3 regions of the Macrococcus equipercicus genome follow, and region 1 is predicted to be linked to each of the others. Evidence: predicted binding sites of a transcription regulator. Region 1 holds the regulator's gene; each other region holds the start of a gene.

Evidence for each region. The regulator Rex, encoded in region 1, represses fermentation and respiration genes when NADH is low (regulators of the CRP and FNR family bind a similar motif). The targets are predictions, from matches to a motif close to TTGTGAAATATTTCACAA.
Region 2: KFV11_RS07655 (citrate synthase) is a predicted target of Rex. The motif match lies at 2,754-2,771, and genes of this name have one in related genera.
Region 3: KFV11_RS03920 (cytochrome ubiquinol oxidase subunit I) is a predicted target of Rex. The motif match lies at 4,460-4,477, and genes of this name have one in related genera.

Annotation. Positions count from the first base shown of each region.
Region 1 covers NZ_CP073809.1:1,835,046-1,841,834, forward strand. The annotation lists gene KFV11_RS09730 (MurR/RpiR family transcriptional regulator) at 1-262, opposite strand, end outside; gene KFV11_RS09735 (glycoside hydrolase family 32 protein) at 276-1,745, opposite strand; gene tatC (twin-arginine translocase subunit TatC) at 1,830-2,588, opposite strand; gene tatA (twin-arginine translocase TatA/TatE family subunit) at 2,642-2,848, opposite strand; gene KFV11_RS09750 (redox-sensing transcriptional repressor Rex) at 2,860-3,492, opposite strand; gene KFV11_RS09755 (ABC-F family ATP-binding cassette domain-containing protein) at 3,645-5,567, shown strand; gene tsaD (tRNA (adenosine(37)-N6)-threonylcarbamoyltransferase complex transferase subunit TsaD) at 5,813-6,789, opposite strand, start outside.
Region 2 covers NZ_CP073809.1:1,469,846-1,476,634, reverse strand. The annotation lists gene pyk (pyruvate kinase) at 1-1,148, shown strand, start outside; gene KFV11_RS07660 (amino acid permease) at 1,196-2,578, opposite strand; gene KFV11_RS07655 (citrate synthase) at 2,859-3,977, shown strand; gene icd (NADP-dependent isocitrate dehydrogenase) at 4,032-5,294, shown strand; gene KFV11_RS07645 (response regulator transcription factor) at 5,481-6,191, shown strand; gene pnpS (two-component system histidine kinase PnpS) at 6,188-6,789, shown strand, end outside.
Region 3 covers NZ_CP073809.1:751,356-758,144, forward strand. The annotation lists gene KFV11_RS03890 (class I SAM-dependent rRNA methyltransferase) at 1-483, shown strand, start outside; gene KFV11_RS03895 (DUF697 domain-containing protein) at 534-1,082, shown strand; gene KFV11_RS03900 (phosphocarrier protein HPr) at 1,247-1,513, shown strand; gene ptsP (phosphoenolpyruvate--protein phosphotransferase) at 1,513-3,222, shown strand; gene KFV11_RS03910 (metallophosphoesterase) at 3,248-4,081, opposite strand; gene KFV11_RS03915 (glutaredoxin family protein) at 4,074-4,310, opposite strand; gene KFV11_RS03920 (cytochrome ubiquinol oxidase subunit I) at 4,492-5,838, shown strand; gene KFV11_RS03925 (cytochrome d ubiquinol oxidase subunit II) at 5,841-6,789, shown strand, end outside.

The DNA.
Region 1 (6,789 bases):
ATAAAGTCATTCCCTGCTGGCTACCGACCGGACCATCAAGCTCACGTGCCAGCTGGATTTTCAAGTCACGGAAGCCGCGCAGTCCGATCGTCCGACTGAAACGAACGACCGCAGCTTCACTTGCTGAGGCACGAATCGCAAGCTGCTTAATCGTCGCCTGCGTCACCCATTCAGCATGCTCCACGACTATGTCTGCAATGCGCTTCTCTACTTGCGTCAATGCATGTCGCCGTTCAGCAATCTCTACCAGTACAGAAAACACCGCGCCGCCTCCTCTAGTGCTGCAAGAGCTGATACTTCGTAAACTTAAAATAAACCTGCCCTGATTCTGTCGATGTTCGGATCCCGCGCGCATCACCGGCCGGAAAAATACGCGCAGTCATCACGCGCTCACCATGGTTCAGAAAAATCTCAATGCTCGATTCATCCATAAAAACTTGGATGTGCCTTAAATCATGCTCCAGCACAACAGACCGCCTCGTATCTTCGTCTCCCGCCAGCTGTCCGCTTTCCGACCGGTCGAGTGTGAAACGGCGTTCGCGTTGATTGTAGCTCAGCAGCGTCGATTCCTTTTTAGAGACACGGAGCTCAATATAAAATTCTGTTGATTCATTCTCAATGATATCGACAAGCAGCTCGTAGCAGTTTCCTTCGTAAGGATGCAGCTTAATATTGTGCTTCATCGCATACCCTTCCGCTGTCTCAACAGTCCCTCTGCGTTTCTGCCACTCTTTAAGCGGACGCTGCCGCAGCCGGCCGTCTTCCACTGTCAGCTCACGTGGTATCGTCAGGCAGTTCGCCCAGTTGTACGCATCAGTCGGATAAGCAGTGTCCGGCAGTCCCATCCAGCCGATCAACAGACGTCTGCCGTCTTCAGCGAGCGTCGTCTGCGGTGCATAAAAATCAAAGCCATGATCCAGTTCAATAAAGTCACCATGTGTCATCTGAAATGTCTCTTTGTCCAGCGTACCGAGCAGGTAGCCGGACTGATGAATATTTTTGTACTGCTCCCCATCCGCTTCGACTCCCTGCGGACAGAACAGTATAACGTCGTGGCCATCCAGCTCGAAATAGTCGGGGCATTCCCACATATAACCGAAGTCGGTATAATCGGTCTTCAGCTCAGAGACGAACTCCCAGTCTTTAAAGTCAGGCGACCGGTAGACGACGATAGTCCCTGTCTGATCCAGCCGCTGTGCACCGATGACCGCAAAATAACTGCCGTTGTCGAACCATACTTTCGGGTCACGGAAGTGCTCTGTGTAACCTGTATGAGGCCCTTTAATGATCGGCTGTTCGCGCTTCACAAAATCTTGAGACGTGAGCACTGCCACCAGCTGATAAGGGATGCGTTCCCAGTCCGCAGTGCGATGATTACCGGTATACACAACGTGCAGCTGCTCATCTACAACAATAGCTGAGCCGCTGTAGACACCATGAGAATCAAACGTAGTATCAGGTGCGAGTGCAGCGCCGTGCGCTTTGAACGTGACTAAATCATGTGACGTCAAATGATACCAGTATTTAACGCCGTGCACGGCACCGAGCGGAAACCACTGATAGAACAAGTGATACTCGCCCTTATAATAAACAAAACCGTTCGGATCGTTCAGCAGACCGGTCGGCGGCTGAATATGGAAGTGCTGACGCCACGGCGCACGGTCCGTCTCATCAAGCAGCTTCAAATATTCTTCTTCCGGCACGTCGCTCAGTTTCCTGTAACGCATCTCTCTCGTCCATTCCATTTAATCCGCCTCTTTCCCTCTGCTGTACTGTTTACTTAATTTTAGCATGAAGACACAAAAAAACCATCCCGAGATTGAGATGGTTTAATCGTTATTGAGTTCATCCTGCAGTAACTGCTGCTCCGCCTTCAAATACTGACGGTAGCCGATTTTGCTGATCTGGATGCTGACTTCATACAGGACAATCATCGGCAGGACGAAGATCACATACGTCATGACGTCAGGCGGTGCGATAATCGCTGCTACAACCATGAGCGCAAAGTATGCATATTTCCGGTTCTTCTTTAAAATGACCGGCGTGATGATGCCGAGCCTTGTCAGGAATAACAGCAGTATCGGCAGCTGGAAGACGAAGCCGAAAGGAATAGTGAATTTCAGCAGCTCATTGAAATATTCCCTGACACCGATCAGCTGATTGACCCCCATATCGGCTGCCAGTCCAATCGTGAAGTGAATCATGTAAGGAAAGATAATAAGGTAGCTGAACGTCAGACCAATCAAAAACAAGATGATGCTGACTGGAATATAGCTCAATGTGACTTTCCGTTCCTTCGGATGCAGGCCGGGCGAGACAAAGGCCCATACTTGATAAAGAATGACCGGCGAAATAATAATGATGGCAATCAGCATAATCACCGTAATATAGATGGTCAAAGGATCGGTCACTTTGAAGTAGTGCAATGTGATTTCCGGCGGCAGGTCATCCTTCGTCAGAAACTTTGTGACGCGCTTACCAAAGAAGAAGCCGACCATTACACCACCGACAAGGAAGTAGGCGATGATCATCAGCCGCTTTCTCAGCTCTTCCAAATGCTCGATTATCGTTAAATCGTCTTTACTCATTCGAGGTATTTCCCTCCCCATAAAAAAAACGGCAACAAGCTGCCGTTTTCAACTTATTTACGAACGTCTTTATCGTCTTTATCGTCTTTATCGTGGTCTTTCATAATGCCGTCTGTCGCATCTTTGAATTCTTTCAGCGATGAACCCATCGCGCGTCCGAATTCCGGCAATTTCTTAGGACCAAATATGATCAAGGCAATGACACCAAGGAATACAAGAATCGCTGGTGAAGCAAATCCTAATGTAGTAATTAAGAACATGTTTCTTCCTCCTAATGATTTTTCATAAAGAATATTAAAGACTGTAATTCGATACCTAAATCAATGTGATGGACGTGTACGCCGCTCGGTACGGTCAAACGTTCTGGTGTAAAGTTTAATATACCTTTAATCCCTGATTTTGTCACACGATTTGCTAATGATTGTGCGGCAGTGCCGGGCACTGTCAATATGACAATCTGAATATCCTGCGCTTCGATTATCTGCTCGAAGCGCTCAATGTCCTGCACCTCAATTTTACCGATATGCTTTCCGATAACCGCGGGATCTGCATCAAATGCCGCTTCAATCTTCATCCGGTCACTGACCGTAAAGTTATAGTTCACTAAGGCAGTCCCAAGGTTACCGACCCCGATGATTGCCACCTTTGTTATCATATCCTGCTGCAGAGTCGTCTTAAAGAAATTGAGCAGATACGCTACATTGTAGCCGTACCCTTTCTTGCCGAGTTCTCCAAAATATGAGAAATCCCGTCTGATGGTCGCGGAGTCAATCTGCAGGCCTTCACTTAATTCTTTGGACGAGACGCGGTCGACATTGGAATTATACAATGTGTCCACGAATCGATAATAAAGCGGTAATCGTTTCAGGGTGGCTTTAGGAATTTTTATCTCTTCTTTCGACATCCCGATCACCCAGTTTCTAATGTATTGTGATATACTTCACAGCAATTTATTATACCATGTAATGCCCCTGTTTACTAAGTGAAAATTATGTGACACGCTTTCAGATTCCCACTCATCCGTTATTCATGTAAAATGGATGAGAGGTGGAAATCATGATTCTTTTACAGGCAAGTCAACTCACTAAATCATTTTCCGGCGACACATTGTTTGCCGATGTTAAATTTGAAATTAAATCTAACGACCGCGTGGCTATTGTCGGAAGAAACGGTGCCGGCAAAACAACATTGATGAAAATTCTGGCAGGCGTCGAAAGCTATGACAGCGGTCATCTCATGCTCGCCAAAAATATACGGATGGGCTACTTGACCCAGCAGATGACACTTGATGCTGACGGGACAGTTTATGACGCGATGATGAAGCCGTTTCTGCACTTAGTGGCCATGGAACGGAAACTTCAGGACATAGCCGCATATTTAAGTGATGAGAGCGACAAGGCGGACTCCGCCGAATATCAGGAGAAGCTCACTGACTATGAGAAGCTGCAGGCGGCTTTCGAAGCAGAGGACGGCTATAAATACGACCATAAAATCAAGACCGTCCTGACCGGTCTGAATTTCAGAGAAGAAGACTTCAATCAGAAGATTGATAACTTCTCAGGCGGCCAGAAGACGCGTCTTGCACTCGCTGAGATGCTGCTGCAGGAACCAGACCTTCTGCTGCTCGATGAACCGACGAACCATCTGGACATGGAGACAACGGCGTGGCTCGAAAACTACTTGCTCACTTATAAAGGCGCCATCATTCTGATTTCACATGACCGCTACTTTCTCGATAAAGTCGTCGGGACGGTCTATGATGTGGCACTTGGACGTGTCACAAAATATGTCGGCAACTATTCGCAGTTCATTATCGAACGCGATGCATTCTACGATAAGATGACTGCAGAATATGAGCGGCAGCAGGCAGAGATTGAACGTCTGGAGACATTCGTCCAGAAGAACATCACACGTGCGTCAACATCAGGGATGGCGAAGAGCCGCCGGAAAGTTCTGGAGAAGATGGTACGCATCGAAGCGCCGAAGCTCGATGACCATTCCGTCAACTTGAACTTCAACATTGACCGTGAATCAGGCAATGATGTGCTGAGCGCGGAGCAGCTGGAAGTCGGCTATGAGACACCGATTACAGCCCCGATTTCATTCGACGTCAAGAAACAGGACGCGATCGCTGTCATCGGACCGAACGGTATCGGCAAGACGACATTGATCAAGACAATCGCGAAGCGGCTGCCGGCCATCAGCGGCCATATTAAATACGGTGCGAACGTCACTATCGGTTATTATGATCAGAAGCAGGCCGAGTTCAGTTCATCGAACACAGTGCTGGAAGAACTGTGGCAGTATTATCCGACGATGCCGGAGAAAGATGTCCGTGCGGTGCTCGGCCGCTTTCTGTTTGTGCAGGACGATGTGAAGAAAGCGATCAACGACTTATCCGGGGGCGAAAAAGCACGGCTGCAGCTGGCGAAGCTGAGTCTTGAGAACAACAATGTCCTCATACTCGATGAGCCGACCAACCACCTGGATATCGCTGCCAAGGAAATACTTGAAGAAGCATTGATTCACTACCCGGGCACTGTGCTGTTTGTCTCTCACGACCGGTACTTCATCAACCGTATCGCAACGAAAGTACTCAATGTCACTGCTGAAGGCGCTGCATTATTCCTCGGGGATTACACTTATTTCATCGAGAAAGAAGAAGAACGTGCCGCTCATGAAGCATATGACCAGCAAGAGCAGGCTGCTGCACCGAAAACATCAAGCTATGAAGACAACAAGCAGGCACGGAAAGAACGCCGCAAAATGGAGCGCGCTCTCCAGCAGCTGGAGGAAACAGTGGCGTCCCAGGAAACGCTCATTGCAGACATTGAGCATACGCTGACGCTGCCGGAAGTGTTCAATGACAGCCAGCGGAGCTACGAACTTCATCAGCAGCTGGTCGCAGCCCAGTCCACTCTTGAAGAAGCGATAGAACAGTGGGCAGAACTTGAAGCACTGCTTGAAGAATCGGAGTAATTGCCGGTTCTTTTTTTGTGCACAAAGTTATTCACAGGAAAGATGCGATATTGTCAGCCATCCACAAAGTTATTCTAGTTATCCACAGAAATCTGAAAATTTCATACGTATCCTTTCGTGTAAAATAGTTATTCCTTTAAAAGTTATCCACAATATGTTAACAACTTGTGTACAGGTACGTATGTTCTATTTGACTCAATCACCAGAATTTATACTAAAAAAGACCAGAAAATTAATTCCTGGCCTTATAAATCAAGTGAACTTCTGCCGTTCAGGCTGTAATCTGCAAAATGCTGCTGCCGGTATAGGAAATAAGCGGCGGCACCGATCATGGCTGCATTATCCGTACATAAGTTCAGCGGCGGAATATGAAGCTCAACATGATGCGCTGCTGCTTCTGCTGTTAATCGCTTCCTAAGTCCACTGTTCGCTGCCACGCCGCCGCAGACAATCAGTTCTTTAATATCATAAGCTTCAAGTGCCTCAAATGTCTTTTTGCTCAGCACGTCGACCACACTTGCCTGGAAGCTTGCTGCCACGTCTTCAGGCTTCACTGTTTCACCTTTCTGCTTTTTGTTATGCAGCGTATTAATGACAGCACTCTTCAGGCCGCTGAAACTAAAATCATAACCTTCCAGCACGGGTCTCGGGAAGTTTAATGTGTCTTTTCCCTCTGCCGCTAAGCGATCGACAAGAGGACCGCCTGGATACGGCAGGTCGATCGTCCGCGCCACTTTATCGTAAGCTTCTCCGACTGCATCGTCACGTGTCTCGCCGATCACTTCAAAGTTTAAGTGGTCACGCATCACGACAAGCTCCGTATGACCGCCTGACACAATAAGGGCAAGCAGCGGGAACTTCAGCGGTGCTACGATATGATTGGCATAAATATGGCCGGCGATATGATGTACAGGAATAAGCGGCTTGTTATGGCTGATGGCTAGAGCTTTCGCTGCGTTGATGCCGACAAGCAGGGCACCGATCAGGCCGGGCCCTTCCGTGACAGCGACTGCATCAATCTCCTCCATCGTCAATTGTGCTTCTTTCAAGGCATCTTCAATCACCATTGTAATGTTCTCGACATGATGACGGCTTGCTACTTCAGGTACAACACCACCGAATCGTTGATGTGACTCTATCTGACTGTTCACACTGTTACTGAGCACATCACGGCCGTTTCTGACGATACTAACTGCTGTCTCATCACAGCTCGTTTCCACTG
Region 2 (6,789 bases), 370 kb from region 1:
GAAAGATTCTAGAAGAACGTCAATGTGACTTCATCCACATCATTCCGAAGATTGAGAATGAAGAAGGCATAGAAAATATCGACCAAATTCTTGTTGTATCAGATGGTCTGATGGTAGCGCGCGGGGATATGGGTGTCGAAATCCCGGCAGAAAAAGTGCCGTTAGTGCAAAAAGACTTAATCAGAAAATGTAATGCATTAGGTAAGCCGGTCATTACAGCAACACAGATGCTTGATTCTATGCAGCGTAATCCGCGTTGTACAAGAGCGGAAGCAAGTGACGTTGCGAATGCCATCTATGACGGTTCTGACGCTGTCATGCTGTCCGGGGAGACAGCAGCAGGGCTTTATCCGGTGGAATCTGTCCGCACAATGCACAATATCGCGTATGCGGCAGAAGAAGCACAGGATTACAAGAAACTGCTGAGCGACCGCACTAAAATGACAGAAACAACGATGGTCAACGCAATCGGTGTGTCTGTTGCTCATACGGCACTCAACTTGAATGTGCAGACGATAGTCGCAGCAACAGAAAGCGGGCATACAGCGACTACTATCTCTAAATACCGTCCTCATGCCCATATCGTTGCAGTGACACCTTATGAAGAGACAGCGAGACATATGACGCTTGTCTGGGGCGTACTGCCGTTAGTGAAAGAAGGTAGAAAAACGACTGATCAATTGCTGAACGGTGCGGCAGAAGCTGCGATTGAAACAGGGACAGTTGACAATGGTGACTTGATCATCATTACTGCCGGCGTTCCGACCGGCGAAGCAGGTACGACAAACTTAATGCAGATTCAGCTTGTGGGCGATGAACTGGCAACTGGACAAGGTATCGGTCGTAATTCAGCAGTCGGTCGTGTCGTTGCTGTTAAAGAAGCGGATGAACTAGAAGGTAAAGACTTATCATCTGCTATCATCGTCACACAGTCTACAGACGCTGATATGGTGCCTTATATCGAACAGGCACTGGCAATCGTCACAGAAGAAGGTGGATTGACAAGTCATGCCGCAGTCGTCGGTCTGACATTAGGTAAACCAACTATCGTAGGTGTAGACAATATTTTCAGCAGGCTGGATAACGATACATTAGTCACAGTCGATGCGGCACATAACAAAGTGTATGCCGGTCACGCAAAAGTATAGCAAAAAATGAGCCGCATCATATGCGGCTCATTTTTTATGTTTAATAATTAGTGGCTTCTGCGCGTCTGCACACGGTACATGATGAACAGAATAACAAACCATAATGGTGTCCAATATAAGGCAACTCTTGTATCAGGTGCCAGGAAGAGCAGTGCGAATACAAAGACGAAGAAAAGCAGTATGATGACTGCTGAGAACATTCCGCCCGGCATCTTGAACTTAGAAGCTGTATGCTTCTCAGGATTGCGTTTTAAATACACCATGTAGGAAATGATGATCAGTGACCAGACAACGATGAAAAACACAGTTGATAGTGTAGTGACAAGTGTGAACACTTGTGATGCATTCGGAATGAAATAATTCAGCAGCACTGAAATTAACAGCAGTGCACTTGAGAAGATAACAGCGTTGGCAGGAACACCCTGCTTATTTGTCTTTTCAAAGAAACCTGTATCTTTAGAGTAATTTTTGCTCAGTCCGAACAGCATACGGCTGTTTGAGAAAATACCGCTGTTACATGATGACGATGCAGACGTAATAACAACGAAGTTGATCAGACTTGCCGCAAAGACGATACCGATCAGCTTGAATAATTCAACGAACGGGCTGAGCTGCGGATCAATGCTATTCCACGGTGTGATTGATATGATCACAGCTAACGCACCGATATAGAACAGTAGAATACGAATCGGTACATTGTTGATTGCTTTTGGAATCGTCTTGTGAGGATCCTGCGTCTCACCTGCTGTCACACCGATCAGTTCGATACCGACGAAGCTGAAGACTGCCATCTGGAAGCTGAGCAGGAATCCTTTAATGCCGTTCGGGAAGAAACCGCCGTGTGACCATATATTGGATAAGGAAGCATGGCCGAATGGCGTTTTAAATCTAATGATGATCAGCACAATGCCGACAACGATTAAAGCCACAATTGTGACGACTTTAATGATGGCAAACCAGAACTCGAGCTCACCGAACATTTTAGCGGTCAGCAAGTTGAGTACGGAGAGAACGACAATTGTAATCAGCGCGGAGATCCATGTCGGAAAATCCGGCCACCAGAAATTGATGTACTGAGCGACCGCGGTCACTTCAGCCATACCTGTCACAATCCAGCAGAACCAGTAAGTCCAGCCGGTCACATAACCTGCAAAGTCACCTAAGTAATCTTTGGCGATATCTGTGAAAGAGTGGTAATTAGTATTGGAGAGCAGCATTTCTCCGAGCGCGCGCATGAACAGAAATAAAAACAGGCCGATAATTGCATAAGTCAATAATATAGATGGGCCGGCCAGATGGATGGTCTTTCCGGCACCGAGAAATAATCCAGTCCCGATGGCGCCGCCGATTGCAATTAACTGAATATGTCGATTGGACAAAGTTCGCTGTAAATCATTATGCTCATGTTCTAATGGTTGATTTTCTTTCATTTTAATCCTCTTTTCATTGTTAGACTAAACTTATTATGATATTAACTATATAAAAATTCAAACTATTTATTAAAATAAGAAAGATTTAATGTATATGCATGATTATCTCCCATAATTGCATCATAATAAATACATCATAAGTAAAACTTATCATATATCATAATGAATATTAAATGTATGAATTCATTCACAAAAAGGTGGAAATTAGCTATAATGAAACTGTGAAAGCCGTTACAGTTTGGCATTTCTACTATAAAACATAGTAAAGAGGGGTTAAGATATGTCAGAATTAACAAAAGGGTTAGAGGGAATTGTTGCCACTCAAACTAAAGTAAGTTCAATCGTTGATGATCAGCTAACTTATGCAGGCTATGAAATTGACGATTTAACTGAAAATGCATCATTCGAAGAGGTCATCTTTCTGTTATGGCACTTTAGACTGCCGACTGCTGGAGAGCTGCAGAATCTGAAAGATCAGCTGTTCGATAATATGGTGCTGAACCCAAGAATGTACAGTCATTTTGAAGATTACGCAACCGATCAGATTCATCCGATGACCGGCCTTCGTACATCACTCAGCTATTTAGCGCATTTCGATCCGCGTGCTGAAGAGTTCAATGAAGCGGCTCATTTAAATAAAGCGATTCGTATACAGGCTAAAGTTGCATCACTTGTCGCAGCGTTTGCCCGTGTCCGTCAAGGTAAAGAAGTCGTCAAGCCGAAGAAAGATTTAAGCTATGCAGCGAACTTCCTCTATATGTTATTCGGCGAAGAACCGACACCATTACAGGAAGAAGGATTCAATAAAGCATTGATCCTGCACGCGGACCACGAACTGAATGCGTCGACGTTCACTGCCCGTGTAGCCGTGTCTACGTTATCAGATATGTATTCCGGTGTCACTGCAGCAGCAGGCGCGTTAAAAGGGCCGCTTCACGGCGGAGCGAACGAGCAGGTCATGAAGATGCTGACTGAAATCGGTACTCTTGATAAAACGGATGAGTATATCCAGAAGAAAATTGACAATAAAGAGAAAATTATGGGCTTCGGCCACCGTGTATATAAAAATGGTGACCCGCGTGCCAAGTACTTGAAAGAAATGTCACGCAAAATTACAGATGAAACAGGCCAAAAAGAGCTGTTCGAGATTTCTGTCAGAATCGCTGAAATTCTTAAGGAGAAAAAAGGTCTGCTGCCAAACGTCGACTTCTATTCTGCGACTGTTTACCATTCAATGAATATCGAGCATGACTTGTTCACACCGATCTTTGCTGTTTCTCGTGTGTCGGGCTGGATCGCACACATTCTTGAACAGTATGCGGATAACCGCATCATCCGTCCGCGTGCCGAATATGTCGGCGATGTTCACCGCAAATATGTTCCAGTGTCTGAACGTTAATCAGCAGTAAGACATCACGTTTTACCACTATCAATTATTATACGGAGGTTTATCATGGGAGAGAAAATTACTAATTCTAACGGTGCACTTAACGTACCAAACAATCCGGTCGTACCATTCATCATCGGTGACGGTACAGGTCCTGACATCTGGAAAGCAGCAGTACGAGTACTTGACGGTGCAGTTGAAAAAGCTTATAACGGCGAAAAGAAAATTGAATGGAAAGAAGTCCTTGCCGGCCAGAAAGCATTCGATGAAACAGGCGAATGGCTGCCGCAGGAAACTCTAGATACAATCGATGAGTACTTGATCGCGATTAAAGGCCCGCTGACAACACCAATCGGCGGCGGTATCCGTTCACTGAACGTTGCCTTACGTCAGGAATTAGATTTATTCGTCTGCCTGCGTCCAGTGCGTTACTTTGAAGGCGTGCCTTCACCAGTGAAACGTCCTGAAGATACAGACATGGTGATTTTCCGTGAGAACACTGAAGATATTTATGCAGGCATTGAATATAAGGAAGGTTCAGATGACGTGAAGAAAGTCATCGAATTCCTGCAGAACGAAATGGGCGCAAAAAATATCCGCTTCCCTGAAACGTCAGGTATCGGTATTAAGCCGGTTTCTAAAGAAGGAACTGAACGCTTAGTCCGTGCGGCGATCAACTATGCGCTTGAGCAGGGTCGCAAGTCACTGACGCTTGTCCATAAAGGGAACATCATGAAGTTCACGGAAGGTGCCTTCAAACAATGGGGTTATGACCTGGCTGAACGTGAATTCGGTGATAAAGTGTTCACATGGGCACAATATGATAAGTTGGTTGAGTCAGACGGCAAGGAATCGGCTGATAAAGCACAGGAAGATGCAGTAAACAGCGGCAAACTGTTAGTGAAAGATTCTATCGCTGATATCTTCCTGCAGCAGATCTTGACACGTCCGGCTGAATTTGATGTCGTCGCAACAATGAACTTGAACGGTGACTATATTTCTGATGCACTGGCAGCACAGGTCGGCGGTATCGGCATTGCACCGGGAGCGAACATCAACTACGAAACAGGTCATGCGATCTTTGAAGCGACACATGGCACTGCGCCTAAATACGCAGGCCTTGACAAAGTCAACCCGTCGTCAGTGATTTTAAGCGGTGTGCTGCTGCTTGACCATTTAGGCTGGAGTGAAGCTGGTCAGCTGATCACTGAATCAATGGAGAAAACGATTGCTTCTAAAGTCGTGACTTATGACTTTGCACGTCTGATGGACGGTGCGACAGAAGTGAAATGTTCAGAGTTTGCTGACGAACTCATTAAAAACCTATAATAGCAGAACGGACACTCTCCTTGGAGAGAGTGTCCGTTTTTTGATGAAAAAAATGAATTTTAACATCTATTATTGTAAATTTAATGTAAAGAAATGTTACCATCCTTTGAAGTTTGTTGATAAATGATAGTCATTTGTTTTCTAATTAATATATAATGGGGTGGACAGATACTGTGGAGGGATATAATGGGTCAGAAAGTTCTAGTAGTTGATGATGAGCAGTCTATCGTTACTTTATTACAATACAATTTACAGCAGGCAGGTTATGATGTCGTCACTGCTTATGATGGTGAAGAAGGATTGAATAAAGTGTTCACTGAACGTCCTGATATTGTTGTGCTTGATCTGATGCTGCCGAAGATGGACGGGGTCGAAGTTTGTAAAGCGGTACGGAGTGAGAAGAACCATGTGCCGATTTTAATGCTGACGGCAAAAGACGATGAATTCGATAAAGTGCTTGGTCTTGAACTTGGTGCTGATGATTATATGACGAAGCCCTTCTCTCCGAGAGAAGTGGTCGCAAGAATCAAGGCCATTTTGAGACGTTCACAAGTCAGTGAACAAAGCAGCGATATTAAGCAGAGCAGCGAAATTCTCGTCGGCAAGCTGAAGATTCTGCCGGAACACTTTGAGGCGTATAGAAATGATCAGCTCCTTGACTTAACACCGAAGGAATTCGAACTGCTGATCTATTTGATTGAACGGCAGGGCCGCGTCATTACGCGGGAACACATGCTGAACTCTGTATGGAACTATGAATTCGCAGGAGATTCACGCATTGTTGATGTGCATATCAGCCACTTGAGAGAAAAGATTGAAGATAATCCTAAGCAGCCGCAATACATTAAAACAGTCCGCGGGCTGGGCTATAAGCTTGAGAATCCGAAGGCGCTATGATCAGCTTTCAAAAACGACTGCTCTTACTGCTTACAACATTATTTGTTGTAAGTTTTCTTTTGCTAGGTTTCTTCCTCTCAGTAACTTTAAGTGACAGAATATTTGACAGTAAAAAGCACGAACTGAAAAATCAGGCGAAGCATATTATCCATATGCTGAATGACGAAAAGAATATACAGTATTATTTAAGAAGCGAAGATACCGCGGTTGACCAGATTATGATTAAAAAACGTGGTAAAGTCATCTACAAGAGTGATTCCCTGGACGTCATCAAGCTTAAAGAAAGACTCAAGACGTGGAAGGATTATTCGGTGGAAACCGAGTTCTTCCGGGACTATAACGATGACAATCAGGCGCTGCTCATCCAGGATGAGGATGGTTATTCGGTCTATCTTATAGACGATATGAGCGAGCTGAAAAGTATTATCACCCAGATGTGGGAGTATTTGCTGTTAATCTTTTTCATTGTGCTGCCTGTCATCTATATCATTGTGCGCTATGTCAATAAAAGCTATATCGCGCCGATCAGCGAAGTGACTTATGCTTCGAAGCTGCTGGCAGCAGGTAACTACAAAGTCAGAGTGCCGGAAAGCAGTGT
Region 3 (6,789 bases), 1.1 Mb from region 1:
GCAGCGGCTAAAAATGGGATGAGTACGACAAGTGTGGATATCGCTAAACGCTCGCTGGAGCTCATTGAACAGAATTTTGGCTTGAATGAACTGCCGCTGGATGATCATTTCCGTTATACACTTGATGTGTTTGATATGTTCAAATACTGCTCCCGCAAAAAACTGTCATATGACTTGATTGTCATCGATCCGCCGAGTTTCTCACGTTCTAAAAAGCGCCGGTTCAGCGTGAAGAGCAATTACCATGAGCTGATTGAAGGAGCCGTGCCGCTTGTTAAAGCGAATGGTTATCTGCTGCTCAGCACAAATGCCAGTGATTACTCGCTGAATGCTTTCAAGAAGATGATTGAGACAACGCTGAAAGAACAGCGGCGGGACTTTGAATTTGTAGAAGTGATGGGGCTGCCGAAAGACTTTAAAACCACCAATTCTTATAAGGCTTCCAAGTATTTGAAAGTCGTGCTTATCAAGTTTTTAGATTAATCATCAATTTTTCGGGAAATAAATGATTAAACAATTAAGGAGTGAGCGACATGGGATTACTGGATACAATGATTAATAAAATCGCTAAAAACTTAAATAGCACCAACCGAAAAACAGCAATGATAAAAAATGATCTTCCTGCTGACGAGAGGCAGCTGATAGAGCGCCGGGAGATGGCGGAGAACTTGATTAAAAACAAGTCGCTGATGAGCTCAGCCGGTGCTGTTGTACCGATTCCCGGACTGGATGTCGGGGTTGACATGAAGCTGATGACTGACATGATTGAGCAGATCAACCGGACATATGGTTTAAGCCATAAGCAGGTGAACGGCATGACTGATGATCTTAAACAAAAAGTCATGATGACAGCGGCTAAACAGGGCAGCGAATTAATAGGCAGACGTATGTCTCGAGCAGTGGTTGCAGCATTGTTCAAGACGGTAGCAAAACGCGAACTTGCCAAGCAGTCTAAATGGGTGCCGATTGTCGGCCAGGCGATTTCTGCTTCTGTCAGCTACTATATGATGAAGAAAATGGGGCTTGCACATATCGATAAATGCGAGAAAGTCGCACGAGCATTAATCAATAGTACAAAGTGATAACTTATGTGTAGAGTGTTTATTTTACGGTGAGTTAAATCATCATCCTATATCAAACAATTGAAGTTGACGCTATAATTTGTTATTCTATTCACTGTATAGACCGTTTCAGTTTATATATAAAAAAATTTGCATAATCATGCTTCTAAAGGAGAAATTTAACGATGGAACAAAAATCTTATGTAATTATTGACGAAACTGGTATTCACGCACGCCCGGCGACAATGCTTGTACAAACTGCAAGTAAGTTTGATTCAGACGTTCAATTAGAATACAACGGCAAAAAAGTTAACTTAAAATCAATCATGGGTGTTATGAGTCTTGGTGTAGGTAAAAATGCTGAAATCACAATTTATGCTGAAGGTGCTGATGAGCAGGAAGCTATTCAAGCCATTTCAGACGTGTTGACTAAAGAAGGCTTAACAGAATAATGTCTAATATGTTAAACGGAATTGGGGCTTCCGATGGCGTTGCCATCGCGAAGGCCTATCTTTTAGTTGAACCAGACTTAACCTACACTAATGATACAGTTGCTGATCCTGAAACGGAAGTGACAAAATTTAAGGCGGCTATCAACCAGTCAAAAGTTGAGCTGACTCAAATTAGAAATAATGCAGAAGTAGCGCTCGGCCCTGACAAAGCGGCTATTTTTGACGCACATCTGCTCGTTCTTGAAGATCCGGAACTGATTCAGCCGATCGAAGATGATATCCGCACAAACCAGTCCAATGCAGCAGCGGCATTAATGACTGTAGCGAATAACTTTGTGATGATTTTTGAATCGATGGATAATGAATATATGAGAGAACGTGCGGCTGACATCCGTGATGTGTCCAAGCGTGTGCTGGCTCATATATTAGGTGTGACACTGCCGAATCCAACGACCATCAATGAAAGTGTCGTCATTATCGCAGATGATCTGACACCGTCTGATACGGCGCAGCTGAACAAAGAATTTGTCAAAGGGTTTGCGACTAATATCGGTGGCCGGACAAGCCATTCGGCTATTATGAGCCGCTCTCTCGAAATTCCCGCGGTAGTAGGGACTAAAAACATTACTGCTGCTGTGAAGCACGGCGATATGGTCATTGTTGACGGTTCAACAGGTGAAGTGTTTATTAATCCTGATGAGACAACTATCATCGCTTACAAACAGAAGCAGGCGAACTTCATTCAGGAAAAAGAAGAACTGAAGCAGCTTGTCAATGACAAAACAACGTCTAAAGACGGCCTGCACGTGGAACTTGCTGCGAACATCGGGACGCCTAACGATTTAGAAGGCGTAATCAATAACGGCGCAGAAGGTATCGGTCTTTACCGTACAGAATTCCTGTATATGGGAAGAGACAGCATGCCGACTGAAGAAGAACAATACGAAGCTTATAAACGCGTGCTTTCTGAAATGAAAGGTAAGCGTGTCGTTGTCCGTACGCTTGATATCGGCGGAGACAAAGAGCTGCCGTATTTAAACTTACCGCATGAAATGAACCCGTTCCTTGGCTATCGTGCGATCCGCTTATGTCTGGACCAGCAGGATATCTTCAGAACACAGCTTCGTGCACTGCTGCGTGCATCTGCGCATGGCAGCTTAAGCATTATGTTCCCGATGATTGCAACAATCAACGAGTTCCGTGAAGCGAAAGCGATTCTGGAAGAAGAAAAGGCGAAGCTGATTGACGACAAAGTGAAAGTATCAGATACTATTGAACTCGGCATTATGGTGGAAATTCCATCGACTGCTGCGATGGCTGATATTTTTGCAAAAGAAGTCGATTTCTTCAGTATCGGTACTAATGATTTAATTCAGTACACGATGGCAGCTGACCGTATGTCAGAACGCGTTTCATATTTGTACCAGCCTTATAACCCGGCGATTCTGCGCTTAGTGAAGCAGGTTATCGATGCGAGTCATAAAGAAGGTAAATGGACAGGTATGTGCGGTGAGATGGCAGGCGATACAACAGCAATTCCGTTGCTGCTTGGTCTTGGTCTGGATGAGTTCTCAATGAGTGCGACCAGCATCTTGAAAGCCCGCCGCCAGATTAAGAATTTAAATCAGACAGAAATGAAAAAATTAGCGGAACAGGCAATCAATTGTGCGACTCAGGAAGAAGTCGTGGAACTGGTTAACCGTATATAAAAAAGAAGCCGAGTAAACGAATTGTTTACTCGGCTTCTTTTGTTGTCAGCTCGAGCACAGTGATCTCTGGCGGGCAGAAAAAACGGATGGGCAAATGCGTTGTCCCGAGACCCGGAGACACATGGAGCATCATTGAATGATGATGATGCATCAGCTGATAGAGGCCGCGCACATATTTTTTTCCCAGTGCCGGCAGGATAGGGGCGCCCAGCAGTGGTAGTCTGATCTGACCACCGTGCGTGTGTCCCGACAGCTGTAGATCGACGTCAAAGCGTTTGACGTAATCAGCAAAATCAGGCTCATGAACCATCATAATAGTGAAATCGTGGGAGTCGGTCCTGTTTTTCAGCGCCTGTGTGACATTGCCTTTACTGTTTAACACGTCATCAATGCCGCTAATATAGATGGCTTCTCCATCATAGTCAATGGTCCGGCCGAAATTATTCATCAGGTGAATGCCGCTGTCTTCGATGACCTGCTGTATTTTATGGGTCCGGCTGCTGCGCTGGTCGTGGTTGCCGTAAGAAAAATAAACGCCGGATGGTGCCTGAATGGTCCGGAGCAGCGGCGAGAAAGCTTGAGGTTTTCCTTTATAGCGATCGATCCGGTCAAACAGGTCGCCGGTAATCATGACGATGTCCGGGCGAAGCGTGTTCACTTTATTAATATGCTCGATTAAATCCTCATATGTATAATTAAAACCGATATGAAGGTCGGAAATATGAACGATTCGAAACGGCCGTGCATGCTGGTTGTGCAGCAGCGGTATTCTATAAGTCTTGACTTTAACATCATCAGCCCTGGCATAGAGGAAGCGGGGCTTAAGTTTTAATAAAGTCCGTATGGCAAGCTCAATCATGCTGCACCTCCTGCAGCCGCGCTTCGATACGTGCTATATCCACTGTGCGGATGACTTCGTCACCCATGATGATAAGAGGTGTGCTGAACGCGTCGTAATCCATCATCTCCCGGCGGTAACGGGGGTTTCTGATATTCTTTTCCGTGTAAGGAATAGATTTTTCTGCCAAATAACGTTTTATGAATGCGCAAGGAGGGCATTGGTTCTGTGTATAGATGGTAATATTCATTGGTCGTTCTCCTTCTTAAGAATAGTATCAATATAGCTTTAATAGATGAAGAATACAATAAAGATGATCAATCAATATATTGTCACATTTATTTCAAGTTTATAAATAGAATTATGGATGGAAATTAGCTATAATAGAAATATATCAATTTGTGATAAAAATCACAATAAGGAGGAAATCGATGGATGCAGTTGTACTAAGTCGTCTGCTTACTGCTATGACACTTGCGTTTCATATTATATTTGCAACAATCGGTGTCGCTCTGCCGGTCATGTTTATGATTGCTGAGGGACTCGGTCTCTATAAGAAAGACCCGCGTCATATCGCGATGGCGAAACGCTGGGCAAAAGGCTTCACTATTACGGTGGCAGTCGGCGTCGTGACCGGGACGATTATCGGTCTGTTATTATCCTTATTATGGCCGACATTTATGAAGCTTGGCGGCCAGGTGATCGCCCTGCCGCTGTTTATGGAAACATTCGCCTTCTTCTTTGAAGCGATATTCCTGAGTATTTATCTTTACACATGGGATAGATTCAAAAACAAATGGCTTCACTGGCTCATTAACTTTCCGATCATCATCGGTTCAACCATGAGTGCCTTGTTCATTACGAGTGTGAACTCATTTATGAATACACCACAAGGCTTTAAGATTGTGCACGGAAAAATGACCGGTGTCGATCCGATAGCGGCTATGCTTAACCCGTCATTTTTTGTGCGTGCGTTCCATGTCGTAGCAACCGGCGGTATGACGATAGCATTTATGCTGGCAAGTATCGCGGCCGTGAAAATTTTGCGCAACAAGTTTCCACAGGATAGAGATTATCATACCCACGGCCTGAAAATCACGATCACTGTCGGTCTGTTGTTCGGCTTGCTGACAATTATTGCAGGGGATATGTCTGCTAAGTTTCTGCATAATGAACAGCCTGAAAAATTGGCAGCTATGGAATGGCATTTCAAAACTGAAAGACAGGCGGACCTTGTACTGTTTGGTATTTTAGATCCTAAAACCCAGGAAGTAAAAGGCGCTGTCAAAGTTCCAGGTGTCCTGAGCTTCCTGGCTGATAATAACTTCAATACTAAAGTAACAGGGCTGGATGATATTCCTAAAGATGAACGCCCGCCGCTCATCATTCACTATTTCTTTGATTTAATGGTATTCTTCGGTATGTTTGCATTCACTATTTCAATCGTGTATTTAGTGCTCAGAAAGTTCAAGCCGGCTATCACCGAGCATCCGTTTATGCTTTACATGATTGCACTGACCGGGCCGATGTGTATGCTGTCAATTGAATTCGGCTGGTTCCTTGCAGAGATGGGCAGACAGCCATGGCTCCTGAGAGGCTATTTAAAAGTGGTTCAAGGGGCAACACAGGCAGACGGTCTGTCACTTGTCCTCGTCGCTTTTGCCATGCTGTACGCTATTCTAGGTTTCTCTTGCGCCTATGTTCTGATCAGAATGTTCCGGGACAAGCCTGCTGAGTTTGATGTTAAACAGAATCAAGCATTTGTGGGAGGGGAATAAATATGGATTATCAGCATATTGGTATTACTGTGTTATGGACCTTCCTGTACGGTTATATTATTATCGGAGCTATTGACTTCGGCGCAGGATTTTTCATGCTGTATGCAAAGATTACAAAGCAGGACCATATGATCAGCAGTCTAGTGTCAAGGTACCTTAATCCGGTATGGGAAGTGACGAACGTCTTCCTCGTATTCTTCTTTGTAGGAATCGTCGGCTTTTTCCCGGATACGGCTTACTACTTCGGTTCAACGTTGTTGATTCCAGGAACAGTGGCGCTCATTCTGCTGGCTATCCGTGGCGGCTTCTATGCTTTTGAAACATACGGCAAAGATTCCAAGTTCGCATGGATTTTCCTGTACGGGATGACAGGACTGTTAATTCCGGCGGCATTCTCAACCGTCTTAACGATTTCAGAAGGTGGTTTTATTGAGAAGACGGATAAAGGAGTCATGCTCAACTGGCTGGAACTGTTGATGAGTCCGTATTCATGGGCCGTTGTTTTTCTTGCCATCATCTCTGTGCTGTATATTTCGTCAGGATTTTTAACGTATTATGCGCATAAAGCAGGGGACACGGCAGCTTACCGGCTGATGCGCCAGTGGTTTTTAATATGGGCGGGCCCGATGCTTATTATTTGCCAGTTTGTCTTCTTGAGTCTCCGGCAGCATAATGCACAGCACTTTAACACAGCACTCACGCATTACTGGTGGCTGTTTGCACTGAGTATCGTCTTCTTTCTGGCAGCACTCATTCTGATACTGCTGAAAAGAAATCATGGAGTGGCGTTTATCATGATTATGATCCAGTTCGCACTCGCATTCTTCGGCTATGGATTAAGCAAACTTCCTTACATTTTATATCCATATGTCAATATCAATAAAGCAGTCGTCAACGATAACATGGCCATTGCACTTGTCATCGTATTTATTTTAGGTTTACTTTTACTTG